4 regions of the Rhizobium sp. CRRU65 genome follow, and region 4 is predicted to be linked to each of the others. Evidence: predicted binding sites of a transcription regulator. Region 4 holds the regulator's gene; each other region holds the start of a gene.
The links. The regulator LexA, encoded in region 4, represses DNA repair genes until DNA is damaged. The targets are predictions, from matches to a motif close to TGTTCNNNNTGTGTTCNG.
Positions count from the first base shown of each region.

Region 1 (7,688 bases), on a different contig from region 4:
TTTAGGGCGTCAAACACTCATTGTTTTATGCATGTCGTTATCCCGGAACCGCTGCACACTTCCGGGCGACATGCATTAGCGGTGACGAGGCTTGGAGGAAGCCTCCCAGGCGCCGCCGATATCGGCCAGCTGGACCTCGATGCATTCGACATCGAGCGCAATCGAGGCGGTGCCGGACAGGGACAGCTCGATCGTGCCCTCCGGCCCCTCGCCCTTTTGCTCGAAGCGCAGCGCCAGCAGCGACAGCACCTCGTCGCGTTTGCCGCGATCAATGCCGAGCGAACGGACGGCAAGCACGCGCTTGAAAACCAGGGCAGCACGGCGGCGCTCGAAACCCTTGCGCTTGCGCTCGGCACCTTCCCAGACGAAACGATTGGCGGCAAGCGCGAACTGCGCGTCGCGCGGCGACCAATCGATGTCGCCGACCTTGAAGACACTGTCCTGCATATGCGCGGACATGATCGCAAGATCCTCGTTATCGAGCGCAACAAGTTTCAGGTCGGTCATTCAGCCTCATCCCATTACCGGCCTAGACCGGGCACCGCCGGAATGGCGATGCGTCAGACAAGGGAAATAAGGCGCGGCGACCAATTACGCAACCGGGATGAACGGTGCTTACTCGCTGATGCGCTCGACGATGGCGCCGCAACGGGTCAGCTTCTCCTCGAGCCGCTCGAAACCGCGGTCGAGGTGATAGACGCGGGAGACCGTGGTTTCGCCCTCGGCGGCAAGGCCGGCGATGACGAGCGAGACGGAGGCGCGCAGATCGGTCGCCATAACAGGCGCACCGCGCAGGCGTTGGACACCCTCGATCTTCGCCGTCTGGCCGGACAGCGAGATCCTGGCGCCGAGGCGGGCAAGCTCCTGCACATGCATGAAACGGTTTTCGAAGATGGTCTCGGTGACATGCGAGACGCCGGAAGAACGGGTCATCAGCGCCATGAACTGCGCCTGCAGGTCGGTCGGGAAACCCGGGAAAGGATCGGTGACGATATCGACCGGCCTGATGCCGGCGCCATTGCGCTTGATGCGCATGCCATTGTTGGTCGACGAGATTTCCGCGCCGGCGCGGCGCAACGTTTCCACCGCGGTTTCGAGCAGCGCCACATCGGTATTTTCGAGCACGACGTCGCCACCGGCCATGGCGACCGCCATGGCGTAGGTGCCGGTCTCGATGCGATCCGGCAGGACGCGATGGCGGGCGCCGGAGAGCGAGGTGACGCCTTCGATGGTGATCGTCGCCGTACCCGCGCCCGATATCCTGGCGCCCATGGCGTTCAGGCAGTTGGCGAGGTCGACGACCTCAGGCTCGCGGGCGGCATTGCCGATGACAGTCGTGCCGCGGGCAAGCGTTGCCGCCATCATCATCACATGGGTGGCGCCGACGGAGACCTTCGGGAAGGTGTAGCGTGCGCCGATCAGGCCGCCGGCAGGCGCCTTGGCGTTGATATAACCGGCATCGATTTCCATCGTGGCGCCGAGCGCCGTCAGGCCTTCGATGAAGAGATCGACGGGGCGCGTGCCGATGGCACAGCCGCCCGGCAGCGAAACGCGGCAATGGCCTTCGCGCGCCAGCAACGGGCCGATGACCCAGAAGGAGGCGCGCATCTTCGAGACCAGTTCATAAGATGCGGTCGTATCGACGATGGTGCGGCAGGTGAAATGGATCGTGCGCGAATAGGCGTCTTCCTGGCGCTCGCGGCGGCCGTTAACGGCGACGTCGACGCCGTGATTGCCGAGGATGCGCATCAGCAGCTCGACATCGGCCAGATGCGGCACGTTTTCGAGCGTCAGCGTATCGCTGGTCAGAAGCGAGGCGATCATCAGCGGCAGTGCGGCATTCTTGGCGCCGGAAATCGGAATGATGCCATTCAGCTCATTACCGCCGACGATTCTGATACGATCCATGTGCGCTTACGGGCCGAGCCCGCCTTTCCTGAAAGTTCTGCCTTGGAATAAGGAGTGAGGTGTTTAGGGGATTTCTCGACACGCTTCAATTCGTGTCGGACGGAACATTACGATTCGTCCATTTTTGCGGCGGGCAGCCCATTTGTTTCGTCGGCCTGGCCCGAACGGCGGGCGCGGACCTGCTGTTTGCGTCGCCCCAGATTTTCCCTGAGCTTGTCGGCGGCGCGCTCGCGGCGCAGTTTCGCCTGTGCCTCGATCGCCTGTTTGCGGCTCTGCTGGCCGGTTTCGGTCTTTTCGTTCATGCGACAGGATTAGCTGAATTCGCGCCAATCCAAAAGTCCCTTCATCCCAATCGACGCGAAGTTGGAATTTGCGGCTTGCGCTTGCCGCCAAGCTGTGGCAATAGCCCCCCGTCCTCGCGATTGAGCCACACGGCTCGCACGGGTACTGGTCCTGCTGCCGTAGCTCAGTGGTAGAGCACACCCTTGGTAAGGGTGAGGTCGGTGGTTCAATCCCACTCGGCAGCACCAGTTTTCCGGTAAGAATATGACCTCCATTTGCGCCCCTCGGCAAAGCTAGTGACAGCTGGGAAGCAGCACGCTGTTGTTTGCGCAGTCGGGAATCTCGGTTACCTCGAGATAGTAAGATATAAACGGCGAAAACTGCCACAGTTCAATCAGTTCTCTGGTGACCAGCACTTCGTCCTTAATTGGCGCGTGAAGCCACGAAAAAGCTCCATCGAATATACCTTCGACATACCACCGATCAAAAGTCTTAGACAAAACATAGGCAGCAACATCTATCGCCGTGCCTTCATCCTGGGGCGTGAGGGTCGCCCGCAAATATTCCCGCTGGAGTCGTGGCACGGTTTCGATGGAGAGACGCGTCAGCAGAGCGTCTTCAGCAGACACCTCTGCCCCGCGGGCGAGGACCGGCATTGCCAAGGCCCCACAGAGAAAAGCAGCCTGGATCAGATTTCGACCTAAACCCATGTGGAGCCCTCAGCTTCGAGAGCATGGTAGCGATGATGCCGCGCCCCCACGCCATCGGATTTGGTTGCACCCTCCAAAAATTCCCCTCGCATTGGGGCGTCATGATTACAAATTCCAACGAAATTCCTGGCCCGCGAAAGCCGGTCGCTTGGTGAATCTCATCAAGAGGACATTTCGCCTCATCAGCCGCAATGCATTCCACCATTGCTGACGGCAAAAATCACGCTAGAGTATTAACTATCGCAAAGTCTCCCCGGAGGAACTGGGAGATGCTGCACTTCGTTTCTGTCGAAAATCGTGGAGGAGCGTCGATGGCAACTGAAAGATGGAACAGCCCGGTCAAGGTTGGTTTCGAAGGTGCCGATGCGCGAACGGTCAATGGGCCGTTCGATGCGCTGAAGTGCCTGGCGGATCTCTGGCCGAGTATGCGTGGGCTTCGTTATATCAAGGCCCGCAGCGCCTGCCGGGCGGCGCTCGACGGACGCAAGAGCGTGGAAGAAGCAAGAGCCGAGTTCCTGGCGGCCGCCGAAGAGGCGAAGCTGAAGCTGCATTAGCACTTCAGCAAGGAATTTCGGGCGATTTTCGCCTTCTGGGCGCGCAAGCGTGCCGGAACGGGACGATGCTTTAATTTTGGGCTTTAATTTTGGGCTTTAATTTTGGTTTAACCCTGCAACAAGTGCGTGCCGGGTTTTGGTGCAAAGGGCGTTGCGCCTGGTACAGGTGCATCAATAGAAGATGACCAGCCATCATGATGATGGTTAGAGGCTCGTCACCTCTGCGGAAACGCAGGCGAGCCTCGTCCGAGCACAGCGGATGCCTCAGCAGTCCGTGCCGCCCTCATTCTCGACCTCGACATAACCGACGCCGATGATCGTGCCATCAGATGCGCGGATGAATGAGGGGAGATAGTGCGGCTCTACCGGTGTGCAGGCGACGGTCCCGGTATATTCGTTGAGGGCGATCTGGTCCTTCGGCAAAGCGGAATAATTCGTGCCGGTTTCCAGCGAAGCATGGGCGGAGCCGGCAAAGACACCGCAACCCACTATCAAGGTCGTTGCCCAGAGGCGAGGAAGCAACTGCATGAGAGTCTCCAGCGTTTAGGTCCGGCATTTCAACACGCAGGGGAGCATTTTGGTTCCCTCGTCCAACAGAAAGACATGAGCGTGCGGCTATTCCAAAACCGCTGCAGAGTTTTGGGCGACATGCATTAGCGTCGCAGCAGGCGAGCACGCACATAGCCCCGGCCGACGACGCCCTCGGCGATCGCGATCGCCCGCTCGACATCGCCCCGCCGGCGCACGAAACCTTCGAGGATGACATAGGAGCCCGATATGCTGACGGTGATTTCGCCGGCTTCGAAATCGGCGGCCGCATGAAGGGCGCTTTCCACCGAGGCGCGCGTCGCGGCATCGCTGTGGCCCTGGCGGCCGGGCTCGCCATGCCCCGTGAATGCTGGAAAGCCGAGCACCGTGAACGTTTCCTGATGTTGGTTGATGTCTGTTAACGCCGCTGCGACGCATTTCGTTGCGTCCCCCGGAAAAGAAGAGCCTGTTCGACAGTGATACCTGCTCGGTGGCATGGACGACCCTTGGCGAAAGGCGCTGCGGCTTCCATATCTGGCGGCAGTCGAAAGAGGGATGATGACGATGAAAGCGCTTCTGCCCGCCTTGTTTGCCGGGGCAATGCTTGCCGGCTGCTCCTCGGCCGATACGCGGGCGCTGGAACCCATTCCCGGCAGCATTACCTATGGCGGCCAGCCGCGAACGAAGCTCAGCAAGTCGCCGGTCGGCAGCGCCGTCTACAACCAGTTCTACAACGGGACGGGCCAGCGCGTGGAGGAAACCTATATTCTTCAGCCGGACCGTAGCCTGAAGCTGGTGCGGCGCGAGATCGGTCCGGATTTCCCCGACTGAGATGTTGCTCGCGCGCCGCAGCGCTTGACAGAGGCCGCAATCGCGAACATTCAAGGAACATCTAATCTTTCCCCAGTGATTCTGCGGGAGCCCGACCGGACGGCTGGATGTATCTCGAAAAGCTCAATCCGCAGCAGCGCATGGCCGTCGAGCACGGCACGCTCATCGACGGCAGCCATATTGCCGGGCCGCTGCTGGTCATTGCCGGCGCCGGCTCCGGCAAGACGAATACCTTGGCGCATCGGGTCGCCCATCTGATCGTCAAGGGCGCCGATCCCCGCCGCATCCTGCTGATGACCTTCTCGCGCCGGGCAGCCGCCGAGATGGCGCGGCGTGTCGAGCGCATCTGCCGCGATGTGCTTGGTGCGAATGCTGGCGTGATGGCGGATGCGCTTTCCTGGTCCGGCACCTTCCACGGCATCGGCGCGCGGCTGTTGCGCGATTATGCGGAGCAGATCGGTCTCGATCCTGGGTTTACCATCCACGACCGCGAAGACAGTGCCGATCTGATGAACCTCATCCGGCACGACCTCGGCTTCTCGAAGACAGAAAGCCGTTTTCCCACAAAGGGCACGTGCCTTGCCATCTATTCCAGGGCGGTGAACTCGGAAACCGCGCTCGACCTCGTGCTGCGCGACGTCTTTCCCTGGTGCGCGACGTGGGAGAAACAGCTGCGCGAACTTTTCGCCAGTTATGTCCAGGCCAAGCAGAGCCAGAACGTGCTCGATTACGACGATCTGCTGCTCTACTGGGCGCAGATGGTCGGCGAAGCGATGATTGCCGAGGATATCGGCAGCCGCTTCGACCATGTGCTGGTCGACGAATATCAGGATACCAACCGGTTGCAGGCCTCCATCCTGCTCGCATTGAAACCCCAAGGCCAAGGGCTGACCGTCGTCGGCGACGATGCGCAGTCGATCTATTCCTTCCGTGCCGCGACGGTGCGCAACATCCTCGATTTTCCCGCCGCCTTCAGCCCGGCGGCCAATATCGTCACGCTCGACCGCAACTACCGCTCGACGCAGCCGATCCTCGCCGCCGCCAACGCCGTCATCGATCTCGCCTCGGAGCGCTTCACCAAGAACCTCTGGACCGAGCGGCAATCGTCCGAGCGGCCGCGCCTGGTCACTGTGCGCGACGAGGCCGAGCAGGCGCGGTATATCACCGACATGGTGCTCGATAACCGCGAGGAAGGCCTCACGCTCAAGCAGCAGGCCGTGCTCTTTCGCGCCTCGCATCACAGCGGGCCGCTGGAGGTCGAGCTGACCCGGCGCAACATTCCTTTCGTCAAGTTCGGCGGGCTGAAGTTTCTCGACAGCGCGCATGTGAAGGACATGCTGGCCGCCCTTCGCTTCGCGCAGAACCCGCGCGACCGGGTGGCGGGCTTCCGGCTGATGCAGATCCTGCCGGGCGTCGGCCCGTCGACGGCACAGAAGACGCTCGACCTGATGGCCGAGGATGCCAGCCCGATTACTGCTCTTGGCGCCATGCCGGCACCGCCGCGCTCCGGCGAGGACTGGACAATGTTCGTTGCGATGCTGCAGGAGCTGAAGACCGGCAAGGCCGGCTGGCCGGCAGAGATCGGCCTGGCACGGCAATGGTACGCGCCGCATCTGGAACGGCTGCACGAGGACGCAGCAACGCGGCAGGCCGACCTGCTGCAGCTCGAGCAGATCGCTAGCGGTTATGCCTCGCGCGAGCGCTTTCTCACCGAGCTCACCCTCGATCCGCCGGATGCGACCAGCGACCAGGCGGGTGTGCCGCTTCTCGACGAAGACTATCTCATCCTGTCGACCATCCATTCCGCCAAGGGCCAGGAATGGACGAAGGTCTTCATGCTGAACGTCGTCGACGGATGCATACCGAGCGATCTCGCCGTCGGCACAACCGCCGAAATCGAAGAGGAACGCCGGCTGCTCTATGTCGCGATGACGCGCGCCCGGGATGGTCTCGACCTCGTCGTTCCGCAACGCTTCTTCACCTATGGGCAGAACTCGCAGGGCGACCGGCATGTCTATGCCTCACGCAGCCGCTTCATTCCGGCAACGCTGCTGCAGTTCTTCGAGGCCTGCAGCTGGCCGCAGGTGAAATCGGAGGCCGCGCAAGCCCACGCGCGGCAAGTGCGCATCGATGTCGGCGCCCGCATGCGCGGCATGTGGCGATAGCCGGATAGCGTTCAGAGCGAAAGCGGCGGTTCGGCCGGTTTCAGGAAATGCTCGACCCTTGCCACTTCCACAGCCTCGACTGATGCGGGCGACCATTTCGGATTGCGGTCCTTGTCGATGACGGCGGCGCGAATACCCTCGAAGAAATCGGGATTATCAAGCATCCGCAGGCAGGCGCCGAGTTCGCGGCCGAGGCATTCGGCAAGCGAGGCGCTGCTGCGGCCGGCTCTGAGCAGCCGCAAAGCGAGCTTCAGACTGGTCGGTGAACGCGTCAGCAGCACCCGGCGCGTCTCGGCGGCGAATTCGCCTTCCTCCTCGGCAAGCGTTGCCAGGATCTCCTCCACGTTGTCGAAACAAAATGCGCGATCGATCATCGCCGCGTTCTGCCTGAGCCGGCTTTCTCCCTGAGGCTCCGGAAGCGCCTGCAGCACGGCATCGACATCGCCGGATGAGCTGGCGCGCGGCAGGGCGGAGAGAGCATCGATCGCTTCGCCGAGCCGCGACGAGGCGATCTGAAGGTCGGCAAGGCGGGCGTGGATCGCATCGGCAGCCCCGATATCAAGCCCTGTCAGACCGAGCCATGTTCCGGCCTCGCCGGGGCCACGCGGCAGCAGCCAGGTGGCGCCGACATCCGGGACATAGCCGATGCCGGTTTCGGGCATGGCAAGGCGGGTGCGCTCGGTGACGATGCGGTGGCGACCATGCGAGGA
Region 1 is NZ_JBLYZH010000012.1:44,802-52,489, reverse strand. It holds gene ACM5SV_RS22925 (DUF2948 family protein) at 76-507, opposite strand; gene murA (UDP-N-acetylglucosamine 1-carboxyvinyltransferase) at 616-1,908, opposite strand; gene ACM5SV_RS22915 (hypothetical protein) at 2,016-2,210, opposite strand; tRNA gene ACM5SV_RS22910 (tRNA-Thr) at 2,364-2,438, shown strand; gene ACM5SV_RS22905 (hypothetical protein) at 2,484-2,900, opposite strand; gene ACM5SV_RS22900 (DUF982 domain-containing protein) at 3,212-3,454, shown strand; gene ACM5SV_RS22895 (hypothetical protein) at 3,719-3,982, opposite strand; gene ACM5SV_RS22890 (BON domain-containing protein) at 4,108-4,368, opposite strand; gene ACM5SV_RS22885 (hypothetical protein) at 4,547-4,813, shown strand; gene ACM5SV_RS22880 (ATP-dependent helicase) at 4,921-6,978, shown strand; gene ACM5SV_RS22875 (enoyl-CoA hydratase/isomerase family protein) at 6,990-7,688, opposite strand, start outside.
Region 1: the regulator LexA is predicted to act here: its motif matches at 4,856-4,873, upstream of ACM5SV_RS22880 (ATP-dependent helicase).

Region 2 (7,688 bases), on a different contig from region 4:
ATCCTGCAGGAGAGCCCGGAGGCGGTGCTTTCCGACGACGATATCGTCGACATGCTGAAGAAGGGCGGGGTCGATCTCGCCCGCCGCACGGTTGCGAAATACAGGGAGGCGATGAACATTGCCTCTTCGGTCCAGCGCCGCCGCGAGAAGCGGGCGCTCGCCAAGGTCGCCGGTTTCTAACGCGGCAACGCTTCGGCCTCGATCGAAGCATCCGGCCCGCAAATCCCGTTATTCCTCTCCAGCGCCCTGCGTCTTAGACATGCAAACGGCGCCGAAACCCTGTGAATTGTCTTCAACGAATATCGAAATGCCGACCATGATGCCGCAAAATTCCAACCTTGCCAGGGAGCTTTTCCTGCTGCTGGTGCTGGCGACCCTTTGGGGTTCCTCCTATAGCTTCATCAAGATCGGCGTCGAGACGATCCCGCCGATAACGTTGATCGCCGCTCGCACGCTGATTGCCGGCGGCATTCTGCTGGCCGTCCTGCGCCACCGGCGTGTCCACCTGCCGCGCGATCTCGCCACCTGGCGGCGGTTTTTCGTTCAGGCCTGTCTGAACAGCGTCGTCCCCTTCACTCTGATCGCCTGGGCGGAACAGTCCGTCGATGCCGGACTGGCGGTGATCCTGAATTCGGCAACGCCGATCTTCACCTTCCTGCTGACCGTGCTGATCACCCGCCGTGAGCAGGTGACGTTGCGAAGGCTTTTTGGCGTCATGGCCGGGCTTGCCGGCATCTGCCTCGTCATCGGCGTCGAAGCGCTCGGCGGTCTCGGCGAAAGCCTGATGGCGCAGCTTGCCATCATCCTGGCGACCATCTGCTATGCAGGTGCCGCGATTTTCAGCAAGAACTTCAAGGGGCTCGACCCCGCGGTGCCGGCGGCCGGCTCGTTGATCTCAGGCGCGGTTGTTCTCTTGCCGATGAGCCTCGTCGTCGATCGGCCGTGGGAAATCGATCCTTCGCCGGCATCGATGCTGGCGCTGCTGGCCCTCTCCGCCTTTTCGACGGCGCTCGCCTTTGTGATCTATTTCCGTCTCGTCCAGACGCTGGGTTCGGTCGGAACCACCGCGCAAGCCTATCTCAGAGTGCCGATCGGGGTTGCGATCGGCATCGTTTTTCTCGGCGAAAGGCTGAGCCCGACGGCCTGGATCGGGCTCGTCTGCGTCATAGCAGGTGTCGCCGCCATGACGATCCCTGCAAGGAGGGGCACAACGCAGGCACGAAACGCCTAAACTGTATGGGGTGGCGATCGGCGGCATGCCTTGCCCGACTGGGTATCCGCCACACGTTGACCGAGTGCCGCCGACGGTGATTCGGCGCCCTATTGACTTTTCGGCAAGCTCTGGCTAGAAGCCCGCCGCAATCGATGCCGTGAACGGCGTCTGGAGTTATCCCCAGCATCAGAAGGGCACTAAGGACCCGCAGGCCTAAGCCGATCTTGCTTGAGATTGTGCGAAGTGCTTGGATGAACCTGAGGCTTGGCGTAAACTGATACCCGCAAACGACCATAAGAAGGGAAACTCCATGAGTGTGCGTGTATCCGGGAAACATATGGAAATTGGTGAATCTTTCCGTCAAAGGATCGAGGACCAAATTGGTATGGCCATCACGAAATACTTCGACGGGGGATATTCCGGCCAGGTGACCGTGGAAAAGGCGAGTTCTCGTTACTCGGCGGATTGCAAGCTTCATCTCGACAGCGGGGTGGTGCTGCATGCGGCCGGCGAGGCGACCGACCCGCAATTGGCTTTCGACGCCGCCTCCCAGCGGATCGAAAAACGGCTGCGGCGTTACAAGCGCAAGCTGAAGGACCATCACGCCGGAAACCATCTGAATGGTTTTGCAGAGGTCTCCTACACGGTTATGGATTCCGTTCCTGATCACGATGATGAAATCGCTGACGATTTCGCTCCGGCGATCGTCGCTGAAAGCACGAAGCAGCTGAAGACCATGTCGGTCGCCACCGCAGTGATGGCGCTCGACATGACCGACGAGCCGCTTCTCCTGTTCCGCAGCCCCGGCAAGGAACATCTGAACATCGTTTACCGTCGGCACGACGGAAATATTGGCTGGATCGATTCAGCCAGTATCAAAGGCTGAGATCAGGGTGGTGAGCGGCGGTATTGCCGCCGCTCCTTGCATTTGATCCCGGCGACAGAAGGAAAAAGAAATGGCATTGGCAGATTTGCTCCATCAGGATGCGATCATTCCCGCCCTCAGAGTAAATTCCAAGAAACAGTTGCTTCAGGAATTGGCTGCAAGAGCCTCCAGGATCACCGGGCTTTCCGAACGGGAGATCTTCGACGTCATCCTGCAGCGCGAACGCCTGGGCTCGACCGGAGTCGGCAACGGCATAGCCATTCCCCACGGCAAGCTGGGAAACATCCATTCGATCGTCGGCATCTTCGCCCGGCTGGAGCAGCCGGTCGATTTCGAGGCGCTGGACGACCAGCCTGTTGATCTCGTGTTCCTGCTGCTTGCGCCGGAGGGCGCGGGCGCCGATCATCTCAAGGCTCTGTCGCGTATCGCCCGCGTGCTACGCGATCACGATCTGGTCGCCAAGCTGCGCGCCACCGAGTCCGCCTCGGCGATCTATGCCTTCCTCAACGAAGAGCAGACGTCGAACGCTGCCTGAGCGGCATTAATCCCCGAAATGCAAAGGCGCCTGATTTCCCAGGCGCCTTTTGCATTATGAGGGGCTGAACGATCAGAACTCTTCCCAGCTGTCCTGCGCTACGGCAGCGGATCCACGCGATGAGGCAACGGAGCGACGGGGCACTCGCGCGAGGCGAAGGGGCTGCCGGCACCGCGTTGACCGATCAAGCCACAGTCTCCGCGGTCCCATCACTATATGAGACAGCACATCGGCGCTTGTCGCCGTCTATCCTTCAAGATTTATATCCTGTCTGCGACTTCCTCGCTCAAGGGGATCGACGGTTGCGCTCCGGCCTTGAGGCAGGCGAGCGAACCGGCGACTGCCGCACGGCGCAACGCCGAGACAAAATCGAGGCCGTCGTCGAGGCTGGCGGCGAAATAGCCGCAGAAAGTGTCTCCCGCACCGACCGTATCGATAGGTTGGATTTTGAGACCCTGCGCCCTCGAAATCGACCCGTCGCGAATGGCGATGACACCGTCGGCGCCGAGCGTCACGATCAGCGTCTGCCCCGTCTCCGCATGCAGACGCACAAGGGCTGCCTCCCGCGCTTGGGCGTCCATGCCCTCTTGTCCGGCGAGCCGCTCGAACTCGGTCTCGTTGGCAATGACGATATCGGCGAGCCGGCCGAGACGCGGGGCATCGGGGATCAGCGGCGCAAGGTTGAGGATGCTGGTGACGCCCTTGGCGCGGGCGGCCGACAGCGCGCCTTCGACGGCAGCAGCCGGCACTTCGAGCTGCAGCATCAGGACATCGCCTTCGTCCATGCGGCCGATCGCGGTCTCGGCATCGGCAGGCGTGACCTGGCCATTGGCGCCGGGAACGACGGCGATCATGTTTTCTCCGTCGCCGCCGACGAGGATCAGCGCCGTGCCTGTTGGACCGTCGACATGTTTGATCAGAGAAAGGTCGGTGCCTGCATCATCGAGCAGGGCCAGCGCTTCCGCAGCAAAAGCATCCTTGCCGACGGCGCCGGCCATATGCACGTACCGGCCGGCGCGGCGCGCGGCCAGCGCCTGGTTGGCGCCCTTGCCGCCGGCGGCCGTGGCAAAGCCGTTGCCGGCCACCGTCTCGCCGGGCTTCGGCAGGCGCTCGGTCGTGGCGATGAGATCCATGTTGATGGACCCGAAAACTGTGATCATGAATGTGTCCCGTCTTCTGGAGCATGCTGACGACATCATGCTCCTAGTGTTTCATGCGGGCGCGACACTGCCCGAAGCGGTCACTCCTCGTCAACCACCCGCAGCTTCAGAAGACCAGTGCGGCTCTCCACCGATTTGGCTGCGGCTTCGCTGTCGCGGGCAGGCTTGGCATCGCCGCCGGCCTCGAATTCCAGCGCTTCGATCCTGGCGCCGCGCCTGGTGAGCTTGTCGGCTGATGTGACCACCATGTCGATATCCTTCTGCGCCATGGCGAAATGGCCCTGCAGCTTGCGCACCCGCTCGTCGAGGCGGCTGAGATCGTCCATCAGGATCGCCACTTCGCCCTGGATCAGATGCGCTTGCGCCCGCATGCGCTGATCCTTGAGCACGGCCTGGATGACCTGGATCGACAGCATCAGCAGCGACGGTGAGACGATGACGATGCGCGCACGGTGCGCCTTCTGCACCACCGGCTCGAAGTGCTCATGGATCTCGGCGAAGATCGATTCGGACGGCACGAAGAGAAAGGCCGTATCCTGGGTTTCCCCCTGGATCAGATATTTCTCGGAAATATCCCTTATATGGACCTCCATGTCGCGGCGGAATTGCTGGCCGGCGATCTTGCCGGCCTCGGGGCTGCCGGCGTCTCGGATTGCGTTCCAGGCTTCGAGCGGAAATTTTGCGTCGATCACCAGCGGCGGCGCGCCGTTCGGCATGCGGATCGTGCAGTCCGGCCGCGAACCGTTGGACAGCGTCTGCTGGAAGGCGTAGGCGCCCATCGGCAGACCGTCGGCGACGATCGTTTCCATTCTCGACTGGCCGAAGGCGCCGCGCGTCTGCTTGTTGGACAGAATGGCCTGCAGCCCGACGACATCCTTGGCGAGCGTCTGGATATTGTTCTGCGCGGCATCGATGACCGCCAGCCGCTCCTGCAGCCGCTGCAGGTTCTCATGCGTCGATTTGGTCTGCTCGGTGATCGTCGAGCTGACTCGCTGCGACATGCCGTCGAGGCGTTGGCTGATCGTCTGGTTGAGTTCGCTCTGCCGCGCGCCGAAGACCTCGGTCATCGCCGCGATGCGGCCCTGCATCTCTGCCTGAATCTTCAAAAGCTCGCCCATGCGCGCTTCGTTTTCCTCAGCGCGAAAGTTCGCTTCCTCCGCCTGCTCGCGGCGAAGGCCGGAGCCGCGCAGCAGAAGCACGATCACCAGCAGGACGAGGACGGCGAGACCCCCGCCGACAAGCGCCAGCATGGCCGGGCTGATCGAGGCAAGGGAAAGGGCGAGCGATTCGGAATGGACGGTCATGCCGCAAGCATAACAGAAGAAGCGGCGATTTATAGATCAAAACGTGAACAGAATGGACGATCCTCAATATCTTCGCAAGCCGTTGCTCTTCCGCGTCCACCGAAAAGAAATGTCGCCGCGGCTTAACGATTGCTCAACCATATTGGCCAAAACCTGCGGCGCTGAAATCCCCTCCCGCGCGCGTCGCGCCAAGTACAGAGATCCCCATGACCGCCCAGCAGACCGACAATGCCCTCAGGCAGCGCCTCGATTTCATCGAGCTGGATGAAGCGGCGCGCAAGTCGATGCGGGATCTGCGCCCTGTCATATCAGAGCTGATCGGCGGCGCCCTCGATAAATTCTACGCCAAGATCGCCAAGACCCCCGCTGTCGCCGACAAGTCCCAACTGGGCCATGCCAAGAAGCGTCAGCAGGATCATTGGGTCAATCTTACTGGCGGCACGTTCGACGAGAGCTATGTCGACGGCGTGACCGCCGTCGGCCGCATGCATGAGCGCATGGGGCTGGAACCGCGCTGGTCTATCGGCGGTTACGCCATCGTCATGTCCGAACTCGTCAAGGGCATCATGGAAAAGCAGTGGCCTTCGATCTTCGCGCGCCAGCAAGGCAAGCTGTTGGCCGAGAAGCTATCGGCGGTCGTCAAATCGGGCATGCTCGACATGGATTATTCCATCTCGGTCTATCTCGAGACGCTGGAAGCCAAGCGCCGCGCCTTGGAAGAGCAGCGCGCTGAGGCCCAATCCGACCAGGCGATCGCGCTGGAGCAGCTGCGCCGCGGTCTGGAAGCGCTGTCGAACGGCGATCTCGAAGCCACTTTACCGTCCGATCTGCCGGGCAATTTCCGGCAGATGGCCGAGGACTATAATCGCGCCGTCAGCGCCCTTCGCCAATCCTTCGCCTCCGTGCGCGAGACCTCCGGCCATATCAAGACCGGCGCCGACGTCATCTCCAACGCGACCAACGATCTGGCGCTGCGCACCGCCCAGCAGGCGGCAGGCGTCGAGGAGAGCTCGGCCGCGCTGCAGCAGCTGTCCGTCAGCGTCGGCCAGACGGCCGCCAATGCCGAGAAGGCGTCGGATGCCGTGCGCGAGACACAGCAGAAGGCGAAGAACTCCGGCGAACTCGTCACCAGCGCCGTCTCGGCGATGGCCGGCATCGAGAAATCCTCGACCGGGATCTCCAAGATCATCGGCGTCATCGATGAGATCGCCTTCCAGACCAATCTGCTGGCGCTAAACGCCGGTGTCGAGGCGGCCCGTGCCGGCGATGCCGGCAAGGGTTTTGCCGTCGTCGCCCAGGAAGTTCGCCAGCTCGCCCAGCGTACCGTGGAAGCAGCCAAGGAGATCAAGAACCTGATCTCGCAGAGCTCGACCCAGGTCAATCAGGGTGTCGGCATCGTTTCCAGCACCGGCGAGGCGCTGAACGACATGATCAGCCGCATCGACATCATCAACCGTTTCGTCGCCGATATCGCCGCCGCCGCCCGTGATCAGGCGACCGGCGTCAACGAGGTCAGCCTCGCCGTCCGCAACATGGGTGCGATCACCCAGCAGAATTCGGACATGGTCGAGCACTCTTCGGCGGAAACCCGCCGCCTGAAGGACGAGGTGGAGACCCTGATCGAGCTGCTGCGGCGCTTCCGCGCCCGGCCGGAGGGCCGTTCCGCGGGTGCTGCCCGCCGGGCGGCCTGAGGCGAATATGGCGAAATTCCAGGCGGGGATGCAAAAAAGCGTATTCCCCGCCTGCCGGATAATTCCATAGTCGGAAAAGATGGGTTATGGGAACGCCATGACCATCAAGCCACTCATCATTCTTCCCGATCCCGTTCTCCGCCAGCTGTCCAAGCCGATCGAGCGGGTGGATTCCGACCTGCAGCGTCTTGCCGACGATATGCTGGAAACCATGTATGACGCGCCGGGCATCGGCCTCGCTGCCATCCAGATCGGCGTGCCGCGCCGTATGCTCGTCATCGACATCGCCCGCGAGGGCGAGGAAAAGCAGCCGCAGGTCTTCATCAACCCGGAGATCGTCAAAGCCTCCGACGAGCGCTCCGTCTATGAGGAAGGCTGTCTTTCGATTCCGGATTATTATGCCGAGGTGGAGCGCCCGGCTGTCGTCTCGGTCAAGTATCTCGACCGGAACGGCAAGGAACAGACCGTGGAAGCCGACGGCCTGCTCGCCACCTGCCTGCAGCACGAGATCGACCACCTGAACGGCGTGCTGTTCATCGATTACATCTCGCGGCTGAAGCGGGAGATGGTGATCAAGAAATTCACCAAGGCGGCGAAGTCGAAGGCGCTCTGACGCTGCGTTGAAAATCCAGCGGCGACGCACTATGATATCACTGATATCATGATGGAGGTGCCGAAATGGGCGACTTGCTTATTCGAGACGTTCCGGATGCGATGAAGCGGCAGCTTCAGGAAAGCGCACAACGCAACGGCCGCAGCCTTTCGGAAGAGGCGATTGAAATCATGCGCCGACAGATTGCGGTGGAGCGCTCGAGGGATTCCGCCGGGCAGCGCCTGCGTTCCCTGATGAGTGAGGAAAGATTGAGCGAAGATGAGGTGGAGGCCATTGCCGCATCCCG
Region 2 is NZ_JBLYZH010000007.1:35,357-43,044, reverse strand. It holds gene rpoN (RNA polymerase factor sigma-54) at 1-180, shown strand, start outside; gene ACM5SV_RS16095 (DMT family transporter) at 308-1,231, shown strand; gene hpf (ribosome hibernation-promoting factor, HPF/YfiA family) at 1,524-2,099, shown strand; gene ptsN (PTS IIA-like nitrogen regulatory protein PtsN) at 2,170-2,634, shown strand; gene ACM5SV_RS16080 (ribokinase) at 2,895-3,794, opposite strand; gene ACM5SV_RS16075 (DNA recombination protein RmuC) at 3,875-5,098, opposite strand; gene ACM5SV_RS16070 (globin-coupled sensor protein) at 5,305-6,789, shown strand; gene def (peptide deformylase) at 6,887-7,402, shown strand; gene ACM5SV_RS16060 (FitA-like ribbon-helix-helix domain-containing protein) at 7,468-7,688, shown strand, end outside.
Region 2: the regulator LexA is predicted to act here: its motif matches at 5,131-5,148, upstream of ACM5SV_RS16075 (DNA recombination protein RmuC).

Region 3 (7,688 bases), on a different contig from region 4:
GAGGGCTTGGTCCGGCGCGAGGTCTTCGCCGAGGATGGACGCGGCCGCTGGGTGGTGATGTCAGATGCCGGCCGAAAGCTTCGCGAGCGCATGTGGATCGTCTATGCCAAATCGATCGAGACCCATATCGGCTGCAAGCTTGCCGAAAACGAGGCGAAGGCGATCGCCGGCCTGCTCGACCGCTTCCTCTAGATTCAATAGTGAGAGCATGATGTCGTCCGAAACCCGCTCACACTTTTCGGCATCATGCTCCGATCAGGCAATCAGCGGCGCGGCGACAGCCTTCAGTGCCTTCAACGCATGCTTCGGATCGAGCCGCACCTGCAGCCCGCGCTGCCCGCCATTGATATAGACCAGCGGTTCGCCAAGTGCGGCTTCCTCGATCGCCGTCGGCACGGTCTTTTTCTGGCCGAACGGGCTGATGCCGCCGACATGATAACCCGTCAGTCGCTCGGCATCGGCAGGCCTCATCATATTGGCCGATTTGCCGTGAAAGGCGCTGGCAAGCTTCTTCATGCTGACCTCGCGGTCCGACGGCACGACGACGCAGACCGGATTGCCGTCCACCTCCGCCATCAGCGTCTTCAGCACCCGATGCGGCGCCTCGCCGAGCGCTTCGGCCGCCTGCAGCCCGACGCGCTCGGCATTGGGGTCGTAGTCATAGGCATGAACGGTGAAGGCGACGCCTGCCTGCGAAAGAAGCTGTGTCGCGCGCGTAGTCTTGGACATCTCTTTCCCTCGTGAGTTCAGCGGGCCGCCTGTCAGCCTCCGAACGTACCGGCGTAAATCTCCGGCTTGAAGCCGACCAGCAGCTTGCCCTTCACTTCCAGCACCGGCCGCTTGATCATCGACGGCTGGTCGAGCATCAGGGCGATTGCCTTCTCCCGGGTGAGGTTCTCGCGCTCGGCGTCGGGCAATTTGCGGAAGGTAGTGCCGGCGCGGTTGAGCACAGTATCGAGGCCGGCCTGGTCGATCCAGGCTTCGAGATGGGCGCGGTCGATAGCGAGCGCCTTGTAATCGTGAAACTCATAGGCGACGCTATGTTCTTCCAGCCAGCTGCGCGCCTTTTTCATCGTGTCGCAATTCTTGATGCCATAGATGGTGACGGCCATGCCCGATCGATCTCCCTGTGATAGCAGCGAGATAACATGCACGAAGGCCGGCGCAAACGCCGTCCGACGTTTTATCCCCGAGCGCGTCGACAATCGCAGCCGGACAAAACCGGCCCCGTTCAATTCTCCAGCGTGCCGGCCTTGCGGGAAGCCTTGCTGGGTTCGTCACAGGCGATCTTCATCAGGTCGCCGCGCCGCCGCACCAGCCTGTCGGAGGTTCGGGTCAGGATCAGCCCGTCCTGCGGCGCGGTGAGCTCGATGCTGCCGCCCGGCTGCCCCGGCCTAGTGACGATAGTCACTAGGCGGTCGCCTTCGGCAACCCTCTCGCCGATGTCGCGATGGAAGAGCACGGCTCCGCCTTCTGGCGTGCGGATGATCTCGACATTGTCGAGCGGCACGGCCGGACCGGAAAATGGCATTGCCGCGGGCTTTTCGTCGCCAACGGTCCCCCGTGCCGCGAGGAAGTGCCAGAGCCCATCCGCATCCTTTTTCGCCAGCACCGGATCGACGTCGCGTTTGCCGCGCAGCTCGACGGTGACGGAGAGTTTGCCGGGCAGACGGGGCCGGCGTTCGCCGGGAACCTCATATTTCCATGCAAAGCCGACGGCCTCCTCGAAGGCCGAGCTTTCGCCATCCGAAAGCAGCACGGCCTCCATGCCGAGTGAAGCGGCAAGATCGGCGGCCTCCGGCCAGAAGGCCTCGTCGATATAGGCATATTGCAGGGATTCGTCGTCGCAATGCAGGTCGAGCACGAGATCGGCGCCAAGCGCCATATGCAGCAGCTGCCTCTTCAATCTGTCGGTAGCCGGGTAATCATCGAGATCTTCGGTCAGCGTGGCGCGATCGACAATCGAGATCAGCGGAAAATCCCGGTTGAAATTGGTGCGTGAGCCCAGGTCGAAACGGCCCTGCAGCTCGCCGAAATGCGATTGCGCCGCACCGATCGGATTGGCCTGCGGCACGATGGTGATGTCGCCGGCGATCCCACCTTGGCTTTCCGCCTGCCGCAGCCTTTCGCAGAGGAAATGCAGCAGCACCGTTCCCGGCAGCTCGCCGGCATGCAGTGCCGCCTGGATATAGGCCCTCGGCGCCTTCGGATCGTGGCCTTTAAAGCGCAGCACCGGCAACCGCCACTCCGTTCCCGGCGTATCTCCAGGGATGATGATCTCTGAAACGTCCATGCTGTCTTCGTTCCCGTTTACAACCAGCGCGCGGTTAGGCATTCCGAGCTATATGAGCGGAAATGGGGCAAGCGCAAGCGTGGTCCGAAGACATCATTGCCTCAGCCGAGCAGCGGCCAGCGATCGATGATCCGATGTTCGGTTTTTCCGAGAACACTGTGGATGAGCAGGAATTCGGACGCGGTCCATGAAACGGGTGTGTCGAGGGTCGTCGGCGGCACGGCTTTGCGGTCATAGAGAAGTGTCATGTGCGGCTTGTAGTCGCGGCCGACATTGTGCCGCAAGCCGGCATTGTACATGCCGACGCCCAGTTGGACGTGCAGCCGTGTCAGTGGTTTCCGTCCGCCTTCGCCGCAAAGCACAAGCGAACGCGCCTGCGGGAATCGCATGATCCGGTCGAAGCTTATTGCGATCGGGGCACTCTCGACTGTGGCGCCGGCCTGTCGTGCCGCGAAGACCACATCCTCCGGCAGCCTCGGATAGTCGCCGACCCAGATGATCGACACATGCAATGTCGTCAGGCGCGGCATCCCGGAAAGGGAGAAGGCTCGACGATAGTCATCGGCGATTGCGGCCGCCTGCTGCTCGACGGCATCAGGAGGGCAGAGCGCAAAGAAAAGTCGGTGTCCGCTGACGTAGCTTTCGTTCCGCCGTCCGCGATCATTTTTGTCGTCTCCGAAGTCGAAGGGCATCTGGTTCATGGAGTTTCAGGTCGTCATGACCCGCCTCGTCGTTTTCAAAACGCGACGAAGATACTCTGCAAGGAAACAACATCAAGAACAAAAAGAGAACATAATTTCCCGACATGCTCGGGGCCACACTTATCCGAAACGTCGCTCAGGACCGGGTGAAGTGGCTAGTCGGTCGACAATGCAGGGGCGCATCGCAATATTTCCTGGAAGCCTGGCGCGCGCAAGAAACGGGTTGAAACAGCGGCCGTCCCATACGATTTTGAAGGTCATCGAAAACGCGGAGGCTGTGTCATGGCTGAGACAACGCACCACTATCTCATCTTCGAAACCGCGGGCGGTTTCTGCGGTATTGCCTGGAGCGACGCCGGCATCATCCGTTTCCAACTGCCGACCAAGTCAGCGGAAGCGACGGAACGGTTGCTGTTGCGCCGCCTGCCGGATGCCGAAGCCGGCGCGCCGACGCCTGGCGTGCTCGAGACGGTCGCCGCCGTGAAACGCTACTTCCAGGGCGAGGAGACGGATTTTTCCGGCGTCGAACTCGATCTTGCCGGCCAGGATGCCTTCTTCCGGGATATTTATGCGGCGGCAAGGCGTGTCGGCTGGGGCCGCACCACCACTTACGGCGCGCTGGCCAAGGAGCTCGGCGTCGGGCCGGAAGCCGCCCGCGACGTCGGCCAGGCGATGGCGAAGAACCCTGTCGCCCTGATCATCCCCTGCCACCGGGTGCTTGCGGCCGGCGGCAAGATCGGGGGCTTCTCCGCGCCCGGCGGTTCGTCATCGAAGGCCCGCATGCTGGAGCTCGAAGGCGTCAACCTTGCACCGCCGCCGCCCGCCCAGCAGTCGCTGGGTTTTTAGGCGGCGGAGGCTCTTTCGTTTTCCGCAATTCCCGGCAAAATCGCTTCGCGCTTTGCCTGGCAAAACCGCTCTACACTTTTGCTGGAATTACTTTGGCAGCAATCTCAGCGGATCAATAGGGGCTGGCTGTCGGTCGGATGATGATCTCGCTGACATCGACATCATCAGGCTGGCTGACGGCGTAGAGGATCGAATTGGCGACGGCCTCGGGGCTGATGGTGATCGCCCTGAAAGCCTTCATGGCATCACGCGCCGTCGGATCGGTGATGGTGTCGGCGAGTTCCGATGTCGTCGTGCCCGGAGAGATGACGGTGACGCGGATACGATCGGACTCCTGCCGCAGTCCGTCCGAGATCGCCCGTACCGCGAATTTCGTCGCGCAATAGACAACCGCCGTCGGAGAGACGCTGTGGCCGCCGATCGAAGACAGGTTGATGATCTGCCCTGATCCCTGCGCCTTCATGATCGGAAGCGCCGCCGCAACGCCATAGAGAACACCCTTGATATTGACGTCGACCATCCGGTCCCATTCGTCGACCTTGAGGGCGTCGAGTAGCGACAGCGGCATGACGCCGGCATTGTTGACGATAACGTCCAGCCGTCCGAATTCGGAGCGGGCGAAGCCTGCAAAGGCTTCCACCTGGGAACGGTCGGTGACGTCAAGCTGTCGCCGGCGCACCGACCCGCCCTTTGCGGCGATTTCGCCGGCGAGTTCCTCCAGGCGCTCGGTGCGGCGGGCGCCGATGACGATATGGGCGCCTGCGGCAGCCAGCACCTTTGCCGCGGCCTCTCCGATGCCGCTGCTGGCGCCGGTGATGGCAATGACTTTCCCTTTGATATCAGACATTTCAAGCTCCATTTTTGCAGGTGAGATTTTCGTTACGGTTAGCTTGGAAAATCGGCGCTGAGCGTCGTCTCCGCCCAGGCGTCGAAATTTGTGCGCAGCGCATCGAGCCGTTCGCGGGCGATCTTCAGGGCGGGTGCACCGAGCAGCAGGCGCAGCGGCGGCACGTCCGCTTCGAACGCCGATATGATCGCGGTTGCCGCGCGCGCGGGATCGCCCGGCTGGTTGCCGGAGATCGAGCGGGTGGCCTGGCGCCGCTTGCCTGACGTTTCGGCGTAGTCTTCGATGATCGTGCTGGATTCGACCATCGACCGGCCGGCCCAATCCGTGCGGAAGGCGCCCGGTTCAAGGATCGTCACATCGATGCCAAGCGGCCTGACCTCATGCGAAAGCGATTCCGACAAGCCTTCGACCGCGAACTTGGTGGCATGGTAATAGCCGGTTGCGGCAAAAGCGACGAGCCCGCCGAGCGAAGAGACGTTGAAGATATGCCCTTGCCGGCGTCGGCGCATGCCCGGCAGAACCTGCTTGGTGACGGCGATCAGTCCGAAGACATTGGTCTCGAACTGGGCGCGTATCTCGGCATCATCGCCCTCTTCGATCGCCGAGAAGTAGCCGTAACCGGCATTGTTGACGAGGACGTCGATCGCACCGAAATGCGTTTCGGCGTCACGAACCGCGCCGGCGATGGAGCGGCTGTCCGTCACATCGAGTGCAAGGGCAAGCGCGGGGTCGCCGTGTTGCGCCGTGAGATCTGCCAGGGTCTCGGGTCTGCGCGCTGTAACAGCGGCGCGCCAGCCACGGGCCAGCACGGCTTCGGCGAGCGCCCGGCCGAGGCCGGACGATGCGCCGGTGATGAACCAGATGGGTGTTGGGGAAGACATGATCGTCATCCTTTCCGGCCGGCAAATGCGGCCTTCTTGTGTGGTGTTGCCTTTCGGGCGGCACGTCATTTGCGCCGAAGCACCATGCCACCGTGATGGAGGGTATTGCCGTCGACGAAATCGCCGTCGGCTGTGAAGCCCGTGTCATCCCAATATTCGATGTGGTTTCCGGTGACGTCGTAGCGTCCTCGATAGGCGCTTTCTCTGCTGCCACGGGCTTCGTCGTAACGGCCATTCGGCAGAAGCTCGTGGCGGACGCGGCCATCATCCGTAACCCACATGCCGACATAGGAATGTTGCTGCATAGCGTTCTCGCTTGTTTGTTGCTGGTGAGATTGGCGGTTCATGGCATCGGCGGCTGACGAACTGATCGCCGTGCCAGCCAGGGTGATCGCCGTGAAAAACGGCAGGACCGAGCTTTTGAAAAACTTTCGCATTGCCTTGCCTTTCGAAGAAGATTTGCCGATGAGTGGGTCTTGGCGTTGACCTCGACCTGAAAGATAGCGCGCCGATCCGCGGCGATTAAGTTGCCAATCCATGATGCCTTGGTTAGAAGTGCTAACCAATGGTCGACGATCTCGAAGGCATTTCAGTCTTTCTTGCGGTGGCGGAGGCGCGGAACTTCCGGCTTGCCGGCGAGCGGCTTGGCGTCACCCGTTCCGCCGTCAGCCAGGCCCTGCAGCGCCTCGAGGATCGGGTCGGAGTCGCCCTGGTCCAGCGCACGACGCGCAGCGTCAGCCTGACCGAAGCCGGCGAAGTGTTCTTCGAGGCGGTTCGTCCATCGGTCCGGCAGGTCAATGATGCGATGCAGACGGTCCGGGAAATGCAGGCGCGCCCGAGCGGCCTGCTGAGGATCACCGTTTCCTCGATCGCCGAGAACTTCCTGTCCGGCACCTTGCTGGCCGGCTTCATGGAAGCCTGCCCTGACATCAAACTCGATATCACCATCACCGATGACGAATTCGATATCGTCGAGGCCGGGTTCGACGCGGGCGTCCGGCTGGGCGAGGTGATCGAGCAGGACATGATCGCGATCTCCGTCTCCGAAGAGCAGCGACAATGCGCGGCGGCATCCCGCAGCTATCTCGACCGCCGCGGCCATCCCCGCCATCCCCGCGAGTTGCAGAACCACGCCTGCATCGGATGGCGCCCACGCCCGGATACGGCGCCCTATCGCTGGGAGTTCACCGAAAACGACCGCGACTTCGACGTCTCCGTCGATCCCACTGTTACGACCAACGACATGGGAATGATGATCCGTATGGCCTGCGCGGGGGCAGGCATCACCTTCGGCATGGCGGAAACCTTCCAGTCCTATATCGACCGCGGCGAACTCGTGCCGCTGCTGGAGGATTTCTGTCCACCCTTTCCGGGCTTCTATCTCTACTACCCCAGGCGCCAGAGGCAGCCGCTGAAGTTGCGCGCATTGGTCGATTATGTCCGCAGCTCCGACCGGCGGTAATGCGGTCTGGGCTTAAGCCGCCGCTGGTAAGTCTCGACGGCGATTTCAGGCCAGTCGCACGGGCTCAAATCCTGCGGCTTGGGCTGATGTTGCCGCTGGCATCCGGCTTTGATATTCCCGATGATAGAGGCCAGCGAGGCGGCGCGCGCTCTATAGACGCCACCGCTCGCCGCGCTTCCATCCTTTTGCGGAGAACATATGCTCGACGACGTCTTTCCTGTTCCGGCCAGGGCTTTGATCCGTCAGGGTGGGCGGGCCTGTTTTTATCGTCTCGTCAATACGAGCCCCTTGTTGATACAGGTGCAGTCGGGAACCAAGATCGTCATGGCCGATGATAAGGCTTTGCGCCTCGAAGCCGGCGCTTATGGCTTGCTGCCCGACTATCGACCGTTGACGATGGAGAACATTCCCAAGGCGCCGCAGAAGTATCAGACCCTGGCGCTTCCCGTTCCGCGACAGCTGTTCGAGGAAGCCTACAGCAGGATGGGGTCGATTGCCGTCCCATCAAGGCCTGTCCCGGCAGTCACCTCGGACCTGCCGGAAGAAGCTGCGGCATTGTTTGACTATTGCTGTCAGCCCGGCAATCTGACGAGGCTTCCCGGCGCCATTGCCAAGGCGCGGTTGCTCGAACTCATCACTTGGTTTGCGCTCGGCGGAG
Region 3 is NZ_JBLYZH010000007.1:182,952-190,639, reverse strand. It holds gene ACM5SV_RS16850 (MarR family winged helix-turn-helix transcriptional regulator) at 1-192, shown strand, start outside; gene ybaK (Cys-tRNA(Pro) deacylase) at 256-729, opposite strand; gene ACM5SV_RS16840 (ArsC family reductase) at 762-1,112, opposite strand; gene ACM5SV_RS16835 (succinylglutamate desuccinylase/aspartoacylase family protein) at 1,232-2,293, opposite strand; gene ACM5SV_RS16830 (2'-5' RNA ligase family protein) at 2,395-2,994, opposite strand; gene ACM5SV_RS16825 (methylated-DNA--[protein]-cysteine S-methyltransferase) at 3,277-3,840, shown strand; gene ACM5SV_RS16820 (SDR family oxidoreductase) at 3,953-4,687, opposite strand; gene ACM5SV_RS16815 (oxidoreductase) at 4,726-5,577, opposite strand; gene ACM5SV_RS16810 (Atu4866 domain-containing protein) at 5,634-6,005, opposite strand; gene ACM5SV_RS16805 (LysR family transcriptional regulator) at 6,134-7,030, shown strand; gene ACM5SV_RS16800 (helix-turn-helix domain-containing protein) at 7,229-7,688, shown strand, end outside.
Region 3: the regulator LexA is predicted to act here: its motif matches at 3,069-3,086, upstream of ACM5SV_RS16830 (2'-5' RNA ligase family protein).

Region 4 (7,688 bases):
TGCTGAGGCGGAACCGGTGTTGGTCGGCTTCTCTTCCTGGGCAACTTCGGGCGCAGCAGCAGCGGCCGGCTTGGCGGCGGAAATGTCCGAGGCCGATTCGCCGTCCTGCAGGAGAACGGCGATCTTGGTGTTGACCTTGACGCCTTCGGTGCCGGCATCGACGAGCAGCTTGCCGATGATCCCTTCATCGACGGCTTCGACTTCCATCGTCGCCTTGTCGGTTTCGATTTCGGCAATCACGTCGCCGGAGGTGACCTTGTCACCTTCCTGCTTCAGCCATTTGGACAGTGTGCCTTCTTCCATGGTCGGAGAGAGGGCGGGCATGAGGATATCGATAGGCATGGGTTCCCTCCCCGATTAGAGCAGAATGTCGGTATAGAGCTCGGATGCATCCGGCTCCGGATCGGCCTGGGCGAAATCGGCGCTATCGGCGACGATGTCGCGAACATCCTTGTCGATCGCCTTCAGATCGTCTTCGGAAGCCCAGCCCTTTTCGACGAGGCGTGCCTTGACCTGTTCGATCGGGTCATGCTCGGAGCGCATCTTCTGCACTTCGTCCTTGGAGCGATACTTCGCCGGGTCGGACATCGAGTGACCGCGATAACGATAGGTCAGCATTTCGAGAATGATCGGTCCCTTGCCGGAACGGCAATGCTCGAGCGCCTCGTCGGCGGCCGCCTTAACGGCGCGGACGTCCATGCCATCGACCTGAATGCCGGGGATGCCGAAACCGGATCCGCGAAGCGAGTAATTCGACTGCGCGGTGGCGCGGGCAGTCGATGTGCCCATGGCGTAACGGTTGTTCTCGACGATGTAGACGATCGGCAGCTTCCAGAGAGCAGCCATGTTGAAGCTCTCGTAGACCTGGCCCTGGTTGGCAGCGCCGTCGCCGAAATAGGCGATGGAGACATTGTCATTGCCGCGGTAGCGGTTTGCGAAGGCAAGACCCGTTCCGAGCGAGACCTGGGCGCCGACGATGCCGTGACCGCCGTAGAAATGCTTCTCTTTCGAGAACATGTGCATCGAGCCGCCCTTGCCGTGGGAATAGCCGCTGCGGCGCCCGGTCAGTTCCGCCATGACGCCACGCGCTTCCATGCCGGTTGCCAGCATATGACCGTGGTCGCGATAGGCGGTGATGACCTGGTCGCCATCCTTCTGCGCCATCTGCATGCCGACGACGACAGCTTCCTGACCGATGTAGAGGTGACAAAAGCCGCCGATGAAGCCCATGCCGTAAAGCTGGCCGGCCTTCTCCTCGAAACGGCGGATCAGCAGCATCTCGCGATAGGCCTTCAGCTCTTCATTGCGATCGAAGTCGGCTACCGGGCCTCCATTCGATGCTTTGGCTGCCGGTTTTGCTGCAGTTTTGCGGCTGGAAACGGTCGCGGTCTTTCGCGGCGCCATTCAACCCTCCCTATGGGTTTGTCGTTTCTTGGTGGCGCGTACCATAGGGAAGAAATATGAGCACAGCAATGCCATAATTGCATGGCTCGTATTCGGCGCTAAATTATTGGAAAAACAATGAAAATTCCAATTAACCTGTTTCCGGTTAATTGGAATAATGGTTGAATACGACGATCTCGTCGGCGCGCGACATGTTGAGCTGATAACGCGCTTTTTCGTCCAACATATCTTTATCGAGCGACCCGTCACTCAAGAGCGCGACCTGATTTTCCAGATGTTCGCGCTTCGCCTTCAAGATCGCAAGCTCTTTTTCACGCGCGACACGCTGATGCTCGAACGTCTCCGTTGCGCGCAGGCCGTAATCGCCATGGATGCAATGATAACCGAAATAGGAGAGGAAGGCGACCGTCATGGCCGGAATGACGAAGCGACCGATCTTTCTCTTCTTATGATGCTTTGTCCACATACACGCATGCTCTTGAACGCATTACCAATTCGTTCAATCTAGCGCGCAGAGATTAACCGTTCGTTGACTCTAAAAAACGGGCAATAAAAAACCCGCGCCGGAAAGGCGCGGGTCAAGTCATTGAACATCAGATCCGATCAGCCGCGAATGATCGACCGGCCGGCATACTGGGCCTGCGGGCCGAGGCCCTCTTCGATACGGATCAGCTGATTGTACTTGGCAAGACGGTCGGAGCGCGACAGCGAGCCGGTCTTGATCTGACCGCAGTTGGTGGCGACCGCGAGATCGGCGATGGTCGAATCTTCGGTCTCGCCGGAGCGGTGGGACATGACGGCGGTATAGGCCGCCTTGTGCGCCGTGTTGACGGCATCAAGCGTCTCCGTCAGCGTGCCGATCTGGTTGACCTTGACCAGGATCGAGTTGGCGACGCCCATGCGGATACCGTCGCGAAGACGGGCGGAGTTGGTGACGAAGAGATCATCGCCGACGAGCTGGGTCTTCTTGCCGGCCAGGTCGGTCAGCGTCTTCCAGCCATCCCAGTCGTCTTCGGCCATGCCGTCCTCGATCGAGATGATCGGATACTTGGCGGCGAGTTCGGCCAGATATTCGGCCATGGCGCCCGATTCCAGCGTGCGGCCTTCCCCTTCGAGAACGTATTTGCCGTCCTTGAAGAATTCCGTCGAGGCGCAGTCGAGGCCGAGGCACATGTCGTCGCCCGGCTTGTAGCCGGCTTTCTCGATCGACTTCATGATGAAGTCGAGAGCTCCCGGCGCGCTCTTCAGGCCCGGTGCGAAACCGCCTTCATCGCCGACATTGGTGTTATGGCCCTGTGCGGCAAGTTCCTTGCGCAGCGTATGGAAGACTTCCGAACCCATGCGCACGGCTTCGGCGATCGAATCGGCGCCGACCGGCAGGATCATGAATTCCTGGAAATCGATCGGGTTGTCGGCATGGGCACCACCATTGATGATGTTCATCATCGGCACTGGCAGCAGGCTGGCGGAAGCACCGCCGACATAGCGGTAGAGCGGCAGGCCGGATGCCTGGGCGGCAGCCTTGGCGACGGCGAGCGACACGCCAAGGATGGCGTTGGCGCCGAGACGCGACTTGTTCGGCGTGCCGTCCAGCTCGATCATGATGTTGTCGATCTGGATCTGGTTTTCGGCGTCGATGCCGCCGATCGCGTCGAAGATCTCGGTGTTGGCGGCTTCGACCGCCTTTTCGACGCCCTTGCCCAGGTAGCGCTTGCCGCCGTCACGCAGTTCGACCGCCTCATGCGCGCCCGTCGAGGCGCCCGAGGGAACGGCCGCGCGGCCCATGCTGCCATCTTCGAGATAGACATCGACTTCGACGGTGGGGTTGCCACGGCTATCGAGAATCTCGCGGGCGATGATATCGGTGATTGCAGTCATGGGTTCTTCCTGCTCGGTGGGTGATAAATGGTTCGAAACCTGTCTTAGTCGAAGGCGTGCAAATTACAATGCTGCAATAGCCTTCGGACCAGCGTTCGGATGTGGCCTATAGCACGATCATGTCAGACTGTTGAACGTCAAGCCTTGGCGACCGCATCGAAGGCGAGCAGCTTTTCGAGAAGCCGCGGCATGTCCTTGAGATAGACCATGTTCGGGCCGTCGGAAGGGGCATTGTCGGGGTCCTGATGGGTTTCGACGAAGACGCCGGCAATGCCGGCAGCCACCGCTGCGCGCGCCAGTGTTTCCACGAATTCCCGCTGACCGCCGGAGGATTCGCCCTGCCCGCCCGGCTGCGCCACGGAATGGGTCGCATCGAAGATAACGGGCGCACCCATCGCCGCCATGATCGGCAGCGAGCGCATGTCGGAGACCAGCGTATTGTAGCCGAATGAGGCGCCGCGCTCGCACAGCAGCACGTTCGGATTGCCGCTGGCATTGAGCTTCTTAAGGACGTTCTTCATATCCCAGGGAGCGAGGAACTGGCCCTTCTTGACATTGACGACGCGGCCGGTCTTGGCGGCGGCGATGAGAAGGTCGGTCTGGCGGCAGAGGAAGGCCGGGATCTGCAGGACGTCGACGATCTTTGCCACCTCCGCGCATTGCTCGGCGGTATGAACGTCGGTCAGGACGGGAAAACCGAATTCCTTCTTGAGGTCGGCAAAGACCTCCATGCCCTTCTCGATCCCGATACCGCGTTCGGCCGACAGCGAGGTCCGGTTCGCCTTGTCGAAGGAGCTCTTGTAGACGAGGCCGATGCCGAGCTTTCCGCAAAGCTCCTTCAGCGTGCCGGCAACCATGAAGGCGTGGTCGCGGCTCTCCATCTGGCAGGGACCGGCAATCAGCGACAGGCGGCCGGTATTGGAAAAGGTGACCTGGCCTTGGCCTTCGCCGACCCTGACTTCGGAATTCGTATCAGTGCTCATCGTGTTTCCTCGAAGGCGAAGAGCGTGCCCTGCCCGGGCGCGGGCTTCACCAGAATGCGATTGTTCTTGCGCGTGTATGTCACCCCGTTAGCAGCCAAATGCGCTTCTGTCACGGCAAGATCGGCGACAGCGAAGAGGATTGCCCGGCCGCGCAGGCCGCGATCTGCGGATGAGTCGGCGATGTCGAAATAGGCCTCCAGCCCTTCCCGCGTCATCAGGCTGATTTTCGCATTCGATGCCGCGATATTGGCGCCGAAACCGGTTTTCTCGACTGCCGATTGCGCCACGGCAAGGCTGACGAAGGCTGCGAAGGCGGCAGCATCAGGCGCGCAAAGCGCTATCTCGACTATGCCGGTCACGCCATTGGCATGCGTCTCCAGCGCGGCGCGCTCGGCCGGTAGCGGATTGACGCGCTCGACGGTGAAAAGCAGGAGATCCGGCGCGCGCAGGTCGGCGGCGAAAGCCAGCTTGAAGCCGGCAATCGTCTCGGAACCGTCCGGCATCGTCATCGGCCGGGTGAACTGCAGCATCTCGCCGGCGCTCGATCCGTTGCCGACGAAATTCTGATGATCGATGCCGGCATCCTTGCTGCCGAAAGCCAGCCCCGAAAGCCCCTCCTCGCCACAGCGGAAACGGAAGGCCTGGTTGCGGGCAGTGAAGACATTGCCTTGGCGCGCCGATGCCTCGCTCTCCTCGACGCTCGCAATCCCGAGTGGCTCCAGATAGGTCTTGTCGGCAAAAAAGACGCAGGCGTTTTCCGTTCCGAAGGGATGGCGCGCATCGGCGGCAACGGTGAAGCCGAGCTTGCCGAGCCTCTCGCGCGCCAGATCGATATTGACGACCGGCAGCACGACATGATCCAGCGGGTGCGGTTTGGCGGAATGCTCGTTCATCATATCCCTCCTGGAAACGGCAAGAGATGTGCGACGGCGCGCCCCTCAATACAAGAGATGTGTCCCAATCCGGCGAATGAAAATAAAAATCTCAACGAGTTGGCGCCAAGTTTTACGGAAATTTAGCTACTTGCGGAACACATATGGAACATATAGTGTCTGTTCTGGATTTGTTTCAATCACGAGGTCACAACGTCGATGCTCACGCGCAAACAACAGGAGCTTCTCCTTTTCATTCACGAGCGCATGAAAGAATCCGGCGTTCCACCGTCTTTCGACGAAATGAAGGATGCTCTGGACCTCGCCTCGAAGTCCGGGATTCATCGCTTGATTACAGCGCTAGAGGAGCGAGGCTTCATTCGCCGCCTACCGAACCGCGCCCGCGCGCTCGAGGTCATCAAGCTTCCGGAGGCCTACAGCCCCAGCATCCAGCCGCGGCGCGGCTTTTCGCCGAGCGTCATCGAAGGCAGCCTGGGCAAACCTCAGCCGGTCGCCGCCCCTGCTCCCGCAAAACCCGTCGCCGACAACGGCAACTCGGTTTCCGTGCCGGTCATGGGCAGAATCGCCGCCGGTGTGCCGATCTCGGCGATCCAGAACAACACCCACGACATCGCCGTTCCGGCCGACATGCTCGGCTCCGGTGAACATTATGCGCTCGAGGTCAAGGGCGATTCGATGATCGACGCCGGCATCTTCGACGGCGACACCGTGATCATCCGCAATGGCAGCACCGCAAGTCCTGGCGACATTGTTGTTGCACTCGTCGATGACGAAGAAGCGACACTCAAGCGCTTCCGCCGCAAGGGCGCCTCGATCGCACTGGAAGCGGCCAACCCGGCTTACGAGACCCGGATTTTCGGACCAGACCGTGTTAAGGTGCAGGGCAAACTCGTCGGCCTCATTCGCCGCTATCACTGACATCGGTTAGGCCGGATTCGGTAAAGCTGTTGCTGCGCCAGTCAAAGGCGCGATGGCGCATCCATGGTCGCGACAATGCGTCAAATGCGGTTGCCACCTCCAGGCCGGCGTCCGCGAAGCGCAACTCGATGGATCCGGTCCTGCGCAGCGTCTCGCCGGTGAAGAGCGTCGCACCTGAGCGGCAGCTGTTGAAACGCAGGCGGACCGACGTCACGATGATATCGGCCGCGTCGCATGCCGGGCCGAGATAGGCGGCATTGTCGATGACAGCAACCACACGACCATTGCCAAGCCTTGATGCGCACCAGGCCCTCTTGACGCAGGAAAAGCGGTTTGCTTCACCGGCCGCTGCGGCCGCCCGCATCGCTGTCCTCGCTTCGTTCTGCTGATCGCGGGAAAGCTTGACGCGGCGGTCTTCTCCTACCTGCGGGATAGCAGGACCATCCAGCATCTTCGGCGGATCATGTCTCGGCAGGACCAGGGCTCTCTGCCACTGGTCGAAGATGAAATCCGGTGGTCTTTCACGGTTGGAAGCCATTGCTGCCGCTTCGACCACCGCGACGAGACTGCCATCCTCCGAAATCACCAGATCCGGCGGCCGGGGAACCGGTAGAAGCAACAGGATGAGCGTTGCGACCGCGATGATTGATGTGCCGATATGGCGCAGCCGGGTGCGGAGCAGCGTCAGCAGCAGAAAGCCTGCCACGGCGACCGCGAAATACCAGGCGGGCAAGCGGCCGACGTCGATATTGCCATCCCAGCCGGACACCGTCTTTGCGACCGCGATCACCAGATCGAGGCCGAATCCGACGACCTTCCAGGGCAAAACATCCAGACCGAAAGGCATGAGCAGCATCGCCAGCAAGCCGGCCGGCATGACGATGAAGGAGATGATCGGCATCGTCGCGAGGTTTGCCGGCAGGCCGTAGGCGGTCAGGCGATGAAAATGCTCGATCGAAAACAGCGCGGTGGAAAAACCGCCGATCAGCGAAGTCAGGAAGACGCCGCCGAAGAAACCGGCAACCGTAACGACGGGCCTGATGATAGGTAGCTTCAGAAAGGCGTTTTCGCGGACGCGCCGGTCCTTCCACAACTGATAGCCCGAGACCAGCGCCAATGTCGCGGCAAAGGACATCTGGAAGCTCGGACCTAAGACCTCGGACGGTGAAATGAGGATGATGACGAGGGCGGAAAGCGCGACATTGCGCAGGCTGATCGACGGCCGGTCGAAGAAGACGGCAATCAACATGATGGCCATCATGATGAAAGCGCGCTCGGCAGAGACCGCAAAGCCCGAAATCAGGAAATAGGCAGTAACGGCGATGAGCGCGCCGGCGGCAGCGATCTTCTTCGTCGGGTAGGCCTCAGCGATACCGGCAAAGATGCTGAGCAGCATCCGAAAGCCGACGAAGAAGATGCCGGCCGACAGCGCCATGTTGAGACCGGAGATGGCGATGATATGAGCCAGACCGGACTGGCGTAGTGCCTCCGTCGTCGCATCCGAGATGGCGCGCCGCTCGTCCGTCACCAGTGCGGCGGCAAAAGCGCCGGTATCGCCGGGCAGGATCGACCTTATCCGGTCGCCAATGCCGCTGCGCAGCCGGTAGAGCCC
Region 4 is NZ_JBLYZH010000008.1:249,873-257,560, reverse strand. It holds gene ACM5SV_RS18895 (pyruvate dehydrogenase complex E1 component subunit beta) at 1-342, opposite strand, end outside; gene pdhA (pyruvate dehydrogenase (acetyl-transferring) E1 component subunit alpha) at 358-1,404, opposite strand; gene ACM5SV_RS18885 (FtsB family cell division protein) at 1,550-1,870, opposite strand; gene eno (phosphopyruvate hydratase) at 2,008-3,282, opposite strand; gene kdsA (3-deoxy-8-phosphooctulonate synthase) at 3,420-4,265, opposite strand; gene ACM5SV_RS18870 (VOC family protein) at 4,262-5,158, opposite strand; gene lexA (transcriptional repressor LexA) at 5,357-6,076, shown strand; gene ACM5SV_RS18860 (ComEC/Rec2 family competence protein) at 6,057-7,688, opposite strand, start outside.